3 regions of the Bradyrhizobium dasycarpum genome follow, and region 2 is predicted to be linked to each of the others. Evidence: predicted binding sites of a transcription regulator. Region 2 holds the regulator's gene; each other region holds the start of a gene.

Region 1 (3,567 bases), 110 kb from region 2:
GCCGAGGCTGCGATAGAGATACTCGCCCTTGACCGACCATTGCGGCGCGAAGTACGCCTCGACGCCCGCACCGACGGTCCAGCCGGAGTGGAACTTGCTGTCGGAAGCCGAGAGGCCGCCCAAGGTGGCAGTGAGCTTGTTGTCGATCCAGGCGTAACCACCGGTGCCGTAGAGCAGCACGTTGTTGACGGCCCAGCCGATGCGGCCGCGCACGGTGCCCATGGCGTCGGTCTTGGAAGTCAGCGATGCGGGGACGCCACCGACGCCGGCGACGAAAACCGTGCCAGCTGCCGAGGCGCTGACGTCAGCCCAGGCGGCGTCGGCCTCGAGGCCGAACACGACGTTGCCGGTCTGCCAGTTGTAGCCGGCGGTGCCGCCGACGAAGCCGCCCTGCATCTTGGGGTCGCCCGACGAGGCTTCCCAGGCGCCGCCACCGACGATACCGAGATAGAAGCCGGTCCAGTTGTAGACCGAAGCCAGCGGAGCAACCGGCGCCTTGGTGTAGGGGCGAGCCGCGAGATCAGCAGCCGAAGCGGGGGCCGCCAGAGCGAACAAACAGGCCGAAGCCAACAAAACCTTTTTCATTTTCAACTTAATCCCAGTCCCAGTTTCTGTTGTTGCCTTCCTTGACGGAAGGGCAGCGGACTCAACGGCCCAACTGAGGCAATGCTTACACCACTGAAGCCGCAAGTTGTGTCTCCGAAAAGCCACACCGATCGAAAAGGTGATGGTTACTGACCCATTATCGCGGGCGAGCTATCGCGAGCGAGCTGCCTCAAACGACAAAGGCCGGCGCGAGGCCGGCCTTCGATCGTCACGAGCGATCCGCGCAATCAGTACCTCGGAGCGGGTGCGCCCCAGTTGAAGTGATAGTTCACGCCGGCCTTGACCGTGTGAACGGTGTCGGTCCACTCGGAGCGGTTCGCGGCAACAGCCGGAGCGGTGTACTGCAGCGTGCTTGTGCCGAAATCGATGTAGTTGTACTCGACCTTGGCGGACCAGTTCGGGGCGAACATGTATTCCGCGCCGGCGCCGACGGTCCAGCCCCAACGCCAGTCATTCCGCACGACACTGCCGACGAGAGGAACATCATAGCGATGCTGCAGGTCGCCGACCGCGGCACCGCCACTGACAAAGAACAGAGCGGGACCGGTCGAATAGCCGAGACGGCCCTTGATATCGCCGAAGCTGCGGATCTTCGTGAAGTAGGTGTCGCCTAGGCCGGCATTGATTTCCGCCGAACGGCCGCTGATATCAGACCAGTGATAGTCGCCCTCGATGCCGAAAACGACCGGGCCCGACTGCCAGTTATAGCCGAAGACGCCACCAACGAAACCGCCGCTGATGTCGTAGTTCTGACTTCCTGCGAAGCCCGGGCCGTTCGGCAGGAGGAAGAACGTCTCGTCGCTGTCGCCCCAGCCGCCACCGCCCTGAATACCAGCATAGAAACCGGTCCAGGTGTAGATCGGCGCGGGCGCAGCCACCGGCGCTTTCGTGTACGGACGAGCGGCGAGATCCGCCGCGTTCGCCGGAGCCGAGAGGCCCAGCGCAGCGGCCCCAAATGCAATTGCTAAGGTCTTTCTCATTTCCTAAAGCCCTCCAAAGTTGTCCGCTTCTTGCGAGATCCCCGAAGCGGTTAAGCGCGAAGCCCATGACGTCCAAGTCCGAGTCAACCGTAGCGCGATTTGGTGATTGAGTCCGTCTCCGAAATGCAACAGTCCCGCACGATCGTGAGCCAGCTAAGTAGATGATGTTCATGAAGTTTCGTGCTGTCACGGGAACCGCGAAAAGTTCCATCTGGGTTCCCGCCCGCCTCAAAATATTTCGGCAGAGCTCCATTCCAGGTTGTTCCGTAGGTTTTTCAGAACAAATCTAGAACACACGAGGAATTGGTGCTATATATGGGGATAACCTGCGGTGCGGCGGGCCGATCCGAGACCGCGAGCGTATAGGGTCGCCCCAACAGGGCGCAGAGGAACGCGGGCAGCGCGCTCGGCCTTTGAAATCAGTGGCATTCGGAGTGGAGAGCGGCGATGGCGGGAAGCGTCAACAAGGTCATTCTGGTTGGAAATCTCGGCAAGGATCCTGAAATTCGCCGCACCCAGGACGGGCGGCCGATTGCGAATTTGAGCATCGCGACGTCGGAAACCTGGCGCGACAAGAACACCGGCGAGCGCAAGGAGAAGACCGAGTGGCATCGCGTCGTGATCTTCAACGAAGGCCTCTGCAAGGTCGCCGAGCAATATCTGAAGAAGGGCGCGAAGGTTTACATCGAGGGAGCGCTCCAGACCCGCAAATGGACCGACCAGAGCGGCGTCGAGAAATACTCCACCGAGGTCGTGCTGCAGGGCTTCAACTCCACCCTGACGATGCTCGACGGCCGCGGTGGCGGCGGCGGAGGCGGCAGCTTCGGTGACGAGCCGGGCGGCGATTTCGGCTCGTCCGGCCCCGTCAGCAGCGCGCCGCGCCGTCCTGTTGCCGCAGGTGGCGGCAGCCGCAACAGCGACATGGACGACGATATCCCGTTCTGAGCACGGATCGGACGAGGGGCGCTGGCCGAGCTCGGCGGCGCCTTGCCACGTCGTGTCAGCAAACCCTACCAATTGACGGAACGGGCTCGGATTTCCGGGCCCCGCTTCATGTTCGGGTTGAATTCAGCCCGCGCTCGCCAAGCGGATCGACGGGGCGCTCGCCGCGGGTGCGATCCATGTTGCCAGGGCCGATTTTGGACGACCTGTTCCAGGTTGATTCCGGGGCTCCCTGCAACGCCGTAAGTCATTGGAAAAATAAGCGGAAAAAGCGCTTCCGAGTCCCCGCCAAGGGTGGTTATCAGGGGTGCGATGCGCTATATGATTCCCAGACAAAAACTCACCGGATTCCCCCTTGGCTGACGACGACAAAAAGCCCGGCGACCAGCCGGCGCAACCCTCGGACATTCGCCCCGTCTCCATCTTCGAGGAGATGAAGAAGTCCTATCTCGACTACGCCATGAGCGTGATCGTGGCGCGGGCGCTGCCCGATGCCCGCGACGGTCTGAAGCCGGTGCACCGCCGCATCCTGTTCTCGATGAACGAGCAGGGGCACACGCCCGACAAGAAGTACGTCAAATCCGCCCGCGTGGTCGGTGACGTCATCGGTAAGTATCATCCGCACGGCGATCAGTCGATCTACGACGCCATGGTCCGGATGGCGCAGGACTTCTCGATGCGCGTGCCGCTGATCGACGGCCAGGGCAATTTCGGCTCGGTCGACGGCGATCCCCCGGCTGCCTATCGTTACACCGAAGCGCGCCTGACAAAGGCGGCGCTGGCTCTGTTGGCGGACATCGACAAGGACACCGTCGACTTCCAGCCGAACTACGACAACAACGAGACCGAGCCGTCGGTCTTGCCGGCCAAGTTCCCGAACCTTCTCGTCAACGGTGCGGGCGGCATCGCGGTCGGCATGGCGACCAACATCCCGCCGCACAATCTGGGCGAGGTCATCGACGCCTGTGTCGCGCTGATCGACAACCCCGCGCTCACCATCGACGAGCTCATCAACATCGTGCCGGGACCGGACTTCCCG
Region 2 (3,567 bases):
CGCCCGTGGCCCTGATGCCGGTTTCCGACGCCTTTGCTGCGGTGCTGGCAGGTGCAGAGCCGCTGCCTGAACAGATGGTTTCGCTCGACGAAGCCTATCACCGCGTGCTCGCGCATGACGTCGCGGCGCGGCGCACGCAGCCGCCGCAGGCGATGTCGGCGATGGACGGTTACGCCGTGCGCGCGGCCGATGCGGCAACGGTCGATTCCCGGCTGACGGTGATCGGCGAGATCGCAGCCGGCCGTCCTTTCACAAGAGCAGTTGGCGCCGGCGAAGCCGTGCGGATCTTCACCGGCGGCGTCATCCCCGATGGAGCGGACGCGGTCGTGATCCAGGAGGACACTGTCGCGGACGGCAACAGCGTCACCATCAAGGAAGCCGCGATCGCCGGACGGCACGTCCGCCCGGCCGGGGTCGATTTCCGCGAGGGTGACGTGCTCCTGCGCAAGGGAACCCGCCTGACGGAGCGCGATCTCGCGCTTGCCGCGGCGATGAATCACCCGCACCTCGCCGTCTGCCGCCGTCCCAAGGTTGCGATCCTCGCCACCGGCGACGAGCTGGTGAGGCCGGGCACCACGCCCGGGCACGGCCAGATCGTCTATTCCAACGGCTACGCCCTGCATGCGCTCGCCCGCAGCGAGGGCGCCGAAACCATCGACCTCGGTGTCGCCGCCGACACGCTGGAGGCCACCTCCGCCGGAATCCGCCGCGCCCGCGAGAACGGTGCTGACATCCTGGTCACGACCGGCGGCGCGTCGGTCGGCGACCATGATCTGGTCCAGCAGGCGCTGCGGGGCGAAGGCATCTCGATGGCGTTCTGGAAGATCGCGATCCGGCCCGGCAAGCCGATGATGCACGGACGGCTCGGCGCAATGCGCGTGATCGGCCTGCCCGGCAATCCCGTGTCGTCCTACGTGTGCGCGTTCCTGTTCATGGTGCCGTTGATTCGCGCCTTGTCGGGCCGTTCAGTGATTCATCATCGCCGCGAGCGCGCCGTGCTGGGCAAGGATCTCGGCGCCAACGACCAGCGCGAGGATTACCTGCGCGCGCGCCTGGAACTGCGCGACGACGGTGCGCAAGTCGCCGTTCCCGTCAGCCATCAGGATTCCTCTCTGCTTGCGAATCTTGCTGCGGCACAGGTACTTCTCGTGCGCGCACCGTTCGCGCCGAAGGCCGAGGCCGGCAGCCCCTGCGAGGTGCTGCGGCTCCCCGTCTGAGTGCACGGCCACACGCATTCCGCGAGCTCGCCGCCGTTCACGGTAAATTAAGCAGTTGCGGAACATGTATCGAACATATAGTGTCCGTTCATGATTTGTTTCGAGCATGTAGCGGCTCATCGCTGAACTCATCGTCTCGGAATCGAACGACATCAACCGGGGGACTTTGGTCGAGATGTTAACGCGCAAACAATACGAGCTTCTGAGGTTCATCAGCGAACGTTTGAAGGAAAGCGGTGTGCCGCCCTCCTTCGACGAGATGAAGGACGCGCTCGACCTGCGCTCGAAGTCGGGCATCCACCGCCTCATCACCGCGCTCGAGGAGCGCGGCTTCATCCGCCGCCTGCCCAACCGCGCACGCGCCATCGAAGTGATCAAGCTGCCGGAGCTCCAGGCTGCCGCCGGCGCCCGGCGCGGCTTCACGCCGAGCGTCATCGAGGGCAATCTCGGCAAGGTCCGCACGAGCTCCAGCCCGTCCATGGGCGAGGGCGAGCGGCCCGTTGCGGTGCCCGTGATGGGCCGTATCGCGGCCGGTACGCCAATCGAGGCGTTGCAGACCCGCAGCCACACCATCAGCGTGCCGCCCGACATGCTCGGCTCGGGCGAGCACTACGCACTCGAGGTGCGCGGCGATTCCATGGTGGAAGCCGGTATCCTCGACGGCGACATGGCGCTGATTCAGCGCAACGAGAGCGCCGATACCGGCGACATCGTGGTGGCGCTGATCGACGACGAGGAGGCCACGCTCAAGCGCTTCCGCCGCCGGGGCGCCTCGATCGCACTCGAGCCGGCCAATGCCGCTTATGAGGTGCGCATCCTGCCGCCGAACCGCGTGAAGATTCAGGGCAAGCTGATCGGGCTTTACCGCAAGTACTGACTTCCGGAACGACTCGATCCGGACGTATTGCGGCGTCTGCGTGCGCCCTTCGGTCGGCATCGCCGATCAACAATTGGAGCGGACCAATGTCCGCTCCGGCTGGATCGTCTTTCCGGTTCTGCGCAGATGATCCGGCCCCTCCTCTCCGGCGATATCCTCCCTGGGCCGGCGCGAAGCAACATCGCTTCACGGCCGTTCGAGTTGGAGAGGACAGCCGAGCGCCAGAGCGTTTGAGTGCAGCCGTCGCGGCGCATCATCATGTCCGCAACAACACGGCGGTGAATGGGCAAGTCCGCAGCGCCCGCAATATCATCGTGCAGCCGTCGCAATCGAGCGGCCGGCGCAGCGGTCCGGGCCAGTCCCAGACGCCCGCCAGAATGCGCGGGACTTGGCTTTGTTCCTACCGACTTCGGGAAAGATAATGTGATCGCCCCTCGCGAATCACAGCCGCAGATCTGCCTACAACCGAGCAGAGCGTTGCATGCTTCTACTTCGAGGCCTGTGCCTCCAAGAGAGGTGCGGGTCGCTATCTTCGCATGAGGAGCACCCGATGTGTGACTACAGCCTGCATGCCGTCGCGACGCGTCCCGCTGAGGTCGGAGAGACGATCGTCACGACAACCTTCCGCGGCACCTCGACGCGCGGCTTCGCCTCCGAAGCCGATCTCTCCGTTGCGGTCTGCCTGCTGCCGGGGACGGAGCTCGCCTTCGCCGACAACGTCCGTTACGACAACCGCTGGATCTGGACGCGCACCGTCAACTCCCGCGTCGGCAAGTTCGGCAAGATCGATCCGCACATTCCCGATCGCCATCACGACGCGATCGAATTTCCTGGACGGCAAATACGTGCTGGTGACTCAACTGGTCGAAGGCCAGCGCGCAACCGTGCTGCAACTGCCGGTGACGCAGCCGGCCGGCGAACGCGAGCACAAGCCGCAGATCATCGCCGACAGTCGGTCACCGGTCACGCGCCTGCCGATTGGCTGACGTCGTCGCCCCCGGCCGATGGTCGTGGGCCTGGAATGAAATGCCATCGCCGGCCGAGGCCGGCGAGATGGTATGGTTTGCGTCCTGCGAAATCCCGTCCGATCGACCTCCCCCGCATCGCTCCTCAATCCTCCGCCAGCAAGTCCGTCTCCGATGGCGTTGCGTCCCGGTTGCGGGGCACGGCCGTCTTCGGCGCAAGGCTGCCGTCGAAATCCCCCTCGCCGGCGCCGGCGGGCAGCCAGGGGCGGCTTGTGCCTCTCGCCCTCACCGCCCGAACCGAGAAGCCGTCACCGCTCTGCGTCAGAGCCAGCGCGCCCTGACTGGCGAGCCGCTGCCGATCGACCACCATCGCCGCGCAATCGGGCGGCGCTGGCCGCGACGTCACCACCAGCGCGGCACGGCTGCAATCGTCCGCCAGCGCGTCGATCCGCGAGGCCAGCGCGACCAGGCGTCCATCGGCGAGCGGTGTCACGCAGCCGGACTCGTC
Region 3 (3,567 bases), 3.0 Mb from region 2:
CTGCAGCGCGCCCTGGACCGACGGCAGCGTGTCCTGCACCTGCCAGCCGAAGAACGGCGCGCCGTCATATTCGATGGTGAGCTTGTAGCGGGGCATCGATCCGACTTGATCCGGTGTCATTGCCGGGCCTGCCCCGGCAATCCATCGCCTGGAGACAGTCTTGTTGGAAGATGGATACGCGGGTCAAGCCCGCGTATGACGGTTGGTTAGCTGAATTTGGCTCCCGCCTTCAACGGCGCGCCGCGCAGAAAGTCCGCGGCCTGCATCCGGCCCTTGCCCTCGCGCTGGAGCTCGACGATGCGGATCGCGCCCTCGCCGCAGGCGATGGTGAGTTGATCGTCGAGCACCGCGCCCGGCTCGCCCGCGCCTTGCGCCAGCTGACAGCGCAGGATCTTGACGCGCGCGTTCTCCAGCTCGGCCCAGGCGCCGGGAAACGGCGACAGGCCGTGGATGTGGCGCAGCACCTCGCGCGCCGGCTTGCGCCAGTCGATCCGCGCCTCGGCCTTGTCGATCTTGGCGGCATAGGTGACGCCGTCCTCGCTCTGCTTCCTGAGCTGGAGCCCGCCGCGATCGAGCGCGGCCATCGCCCGTACCATCAGATCGGCACCGAGACGCGAGAGCCGATCGTGGAGCTCCGCCGCCGTCATGTTGTCCGTGATCGCGAGCCGCTCGGCCATGGCGACGTCGCCGGTATCGAGACCGACATCCATCTTCATCACCATGACGCCGCTCTCGGCATCGCCGGCCATGATCGCGCGGTTGATCGGAGCCGCGCCGCGCCAGCGCGGCAGCAGCGAGGCATGCAGATTGTAGCAGCCGAGTTTTGGCGCATTGAGGATCGCCTGCGGCAGGATCATGCCGTAGGCGACCACGACGGCGGCATCGGCCTCGAACGCACGAAATTCATCGAGCGCCTCCTGGGTCTTCAGCGTCTTCGGCGTCAGCACGGGCACCCCGAGCTTTCGCGCAGCCTCCTCGACCGGGGTTGGCTGCAATTGCAGCCCGCGCCGCCCGCCCGGCTTCGGCGCACGGGTGTAGACCGCCACGATCTCGTGGCCATGCGCGACCAGCTCGAGCAGCGTCGGCACGGAGAAATCGGGCGTGCCCATGAAGATCAGGCGGAGGGGCATGGGAAGAACCTGCGAGAGACGCTATTCACTGACGGTCATTCCGGGGCGGCTCGAAGAGCCGAACCCGGAATCTCGAGATTCCGGGTTCGATGCTGCGCATCGCCCTGGAATGACGGATTACTCCGCCCGCTTGGCGGCCTTCTCGAACTTCTTCAACACGCGGTCGCGCTTGAGCTTCGACAGATAGTCGATGAACAGCACGCCGTTGAGATGGTCGATCTCGTGCTGGATGCAGGTGGCATAGAGGCCTTCGGCGTCCTCCTCGTGCACCTTGCCGTCGAGATCGGTGAAGCGCACGCGCACCTTCGCCGGGCGCTCGACCTCCTCGTAATATTCGGGGATCGACAGGCAGCCTTCCTCGTAAACCGACAGCTCTTCCGAAGAGGCGATGATCTCGGGGTTGATGAAGACGCGCGGCAGCGGCTTGGTCTCGCCGTTCTCGTCGCGCTTGGCGAGGTCCATGGTGATCAGCCGCAGCGGCTGCGCGACCTGGATCGCGGCGAGGCCGATGCCGGGCGCGTCGTACATGGTCTCGAACATGTCGTCGGCAAGCTTGCGGATCTCCGAGGTGACCTTCTCGATCGGCTTGGAGACCAGGCGCAGCTGCTTGTCGGGCAGGATGATGATTTCTCTGAGGGCCATGGCCGCGATTTAAGCCCCATGCCCGATGCGGTCAATGCAGCCCGGAACCCTGTTAACTCCTCGCTAACCATAAAACTTCAGGTTTCGTTAACCATAAAAATTAACGGAGCATTTACCATAAATGTTCGCTATTCGTTCGTATGCCCAGGCGAATCGGCTAGAAGGGTCGGCATGAACGACATCATCTTCATGCTCGGCGACTGGCCGGTGCGCGTCGTGGACGCGCTGATCGGCTTCGGCGCCCTGGTTCTCATCCTGCTGGTGGTGATTGCGGTCGTAATCGCGCGGTCCGGACGGCGCGGCGCGGAACTCGCGATGGCGCACGCGATCCGGGCCGACGAGCTCGAGGAGCGCCTGAGCGAGGTGCTGCGGGCCCAGAGCGAATCCTCCGGCCGGGTCGACGCCATGACCCAGGCGCTCGCCGGCCGCCAGGCCGAGATGGCGCGGGCCGTCAACGAGCGACTGGATTCGGTGACCCATCGCGTCGGCCAGTCCATGGAACATTCGACCCGCAACACCATGGAGAGCCTGCGCGCGCTGCACGAGCGGCTCGGCATCATCGACAGCGCGCACAAGAACCTCACCGACCTCACCACCCAGGTGACCACCTTGCGCGACGTGCTCGCCAACAAGCAGTCGCGCGGCGCCTTCGGTCAGGCGCGGATGGAGGCGATCGTCCAGGACGGGCTGCCGAAGGGATCCTACGAGTTCCAGTTCACGCTCTCGACCGGCAAGAGGCCGGACTGCGTCGTGTTCCTGCCCGACCAGCGCCCGCTCTGTATCGACGCCAAGTTTCCGCTGGAGGCGATGACGGCGCTGCACGATGCCCGCACCGACGAGGAGAAGCGCCTCGCCACGCAGCGGCTGCGCGGCGACGTGATGAAGCATGTCAGCGACATCGCCGAAAAATATCTCGTCGCCGGCGAGACCCAGGAGATGGCGCTGATGTTCGTGCCGTCGGAATCGGTCTACGCCGAAATCCACGACGGCTTCGACGACGTGATCCAGAAGGCCTATCGCGCCCGCGTCGTACTGGTGTCGCCCTCGCTTCTGATGCTCGCGATCCAGGTGATGCAGCAGATCATGAAGGACGCGCGCATGCGCGATGCCGCCGACCAGATCCGCACCGAGGTGATCAAGCTTGGCGACGACCTCGGCCGGCTGCGCGACCGCGTGCTGAAGCTGCAGAAGCATTTCGCCGACGTCAACGAGGACGTCCGCCAGGTGCTGATCTCCGCCGACAAGATCGAGAAGCGCGCGGGACGCATCGAGGAGCTCGATTTCAGCAAGAGCGACGCCCCGGAGGGACCGCGGCTGGTGGCGACGGCCGCAGGCGAGCTGTTTCCGCGCAAGCTCCAGGCGGGAGAGTGATTCTAGGTCGTCATGGCCGGGCTTGTCCCGGCCATCCACGGCTTTCCGGCGGCATTAAGAACGTGGATGCCCGGGACAAGCCCGGGCATGACGGACTTTGTGGCAGAGGCAGCGCCGCCAGAATCTGCTAACACGACCCCATGACCGCACCCGACGCGACTTCGCCCGCCGCCGCTCCTGCAACCTCCTGGCGCGACAGCCTTGCCGTCTACCTGCAGCCGCGGGTGCTGATCGTGCTGTTTCTCGGCTTCTCCTCGGGGTTGCCGCTGGCGCTGTCGGGCTCGACGCTGCTGGTGTGGATGGCCGAGGCCGGGGTCGATCTCGGAACGATCGGGCTCTTTGCACTGGTTGGAACGCCGTACACGCTCAAGTTCCTCTGGGCGCCTCTGGTCGATGCCTTGCATGTCCCGTTCTTCACGCGCAC

Evidence for each region. Region 2 encodes LexA, which represses DNA repair genes until DNA is damaged. Its sites were predicted from a motif close to TGTTCNNNNTGTGTTCNG; they were not measured.
Region 1: the regulator LexA is predicted to act here: its motif matches at 1,863-1,880, upstream of ACETMP_RS07285 (single-stranded DNA-binding protein).
Region 3: the regulator LexA is predicted to act here: its motif matches at 1,895-1,912, upstream of ACETMP_RS26270 (DNA recombination protein RmuC).

What each region holds. Positions count from the first base shown of each region.
Region 1 covers NZ_CP169574.1:1,429,876-1,433,442, reverse strand. The annotation lists gene ACETMP_RS07295 (outer membrane protein) at 1-585, opposite strand, end outside; gene ACETMP_RS07290 (outer membrane protein) at 834-1,586, opposite strand; gene ACETMP_RS07285 (single-stranded DNA-binding protein) at 2,034-2,531, shown strand; partial or broken gene gyrA (DNA gyrase subunit A) at 2,884-3,567, shown strand, end outside.
Region 2 covers NZ_CP169574.1:1,539,260-1,542,826, forward strand. The annotation lists gene glp (gephyrin-like molybdotransferase Glp) at 6-1,217, shown strand; gene lexA (transcriptional repressor LexA) at 1,393-2,094, shown strand; partial or broken gene ACETMP_RS07825 (hypothetical protein) at 2,645-3,080, shown strand; gene ACETMP_RS07830 (ComEC/Rec2 family competence protein) at 3,205-3,567, opposite strand, start outside.
Region 3 covers NZ_CP169574.1:5,510,184-5,513,750, reverse strand. The annotation lists gene truA (tRNA pseudouridine(38-40) synthase TruA) at 1-96, opposite strand, end outside; gene fmt (methionyl-tRNA formyltransferase) at 207-1,130, opposite strand; gene def (peptide deformylase) at 1,248-1,772, opposite strand; gene ACETMP_RS26270 (DNA recombination protein RmuC) at 1,944-3,143, shown strand; gene ACETMP_RS26265 (MFS transporter) at 3,284-3,567, shown strand, end outside.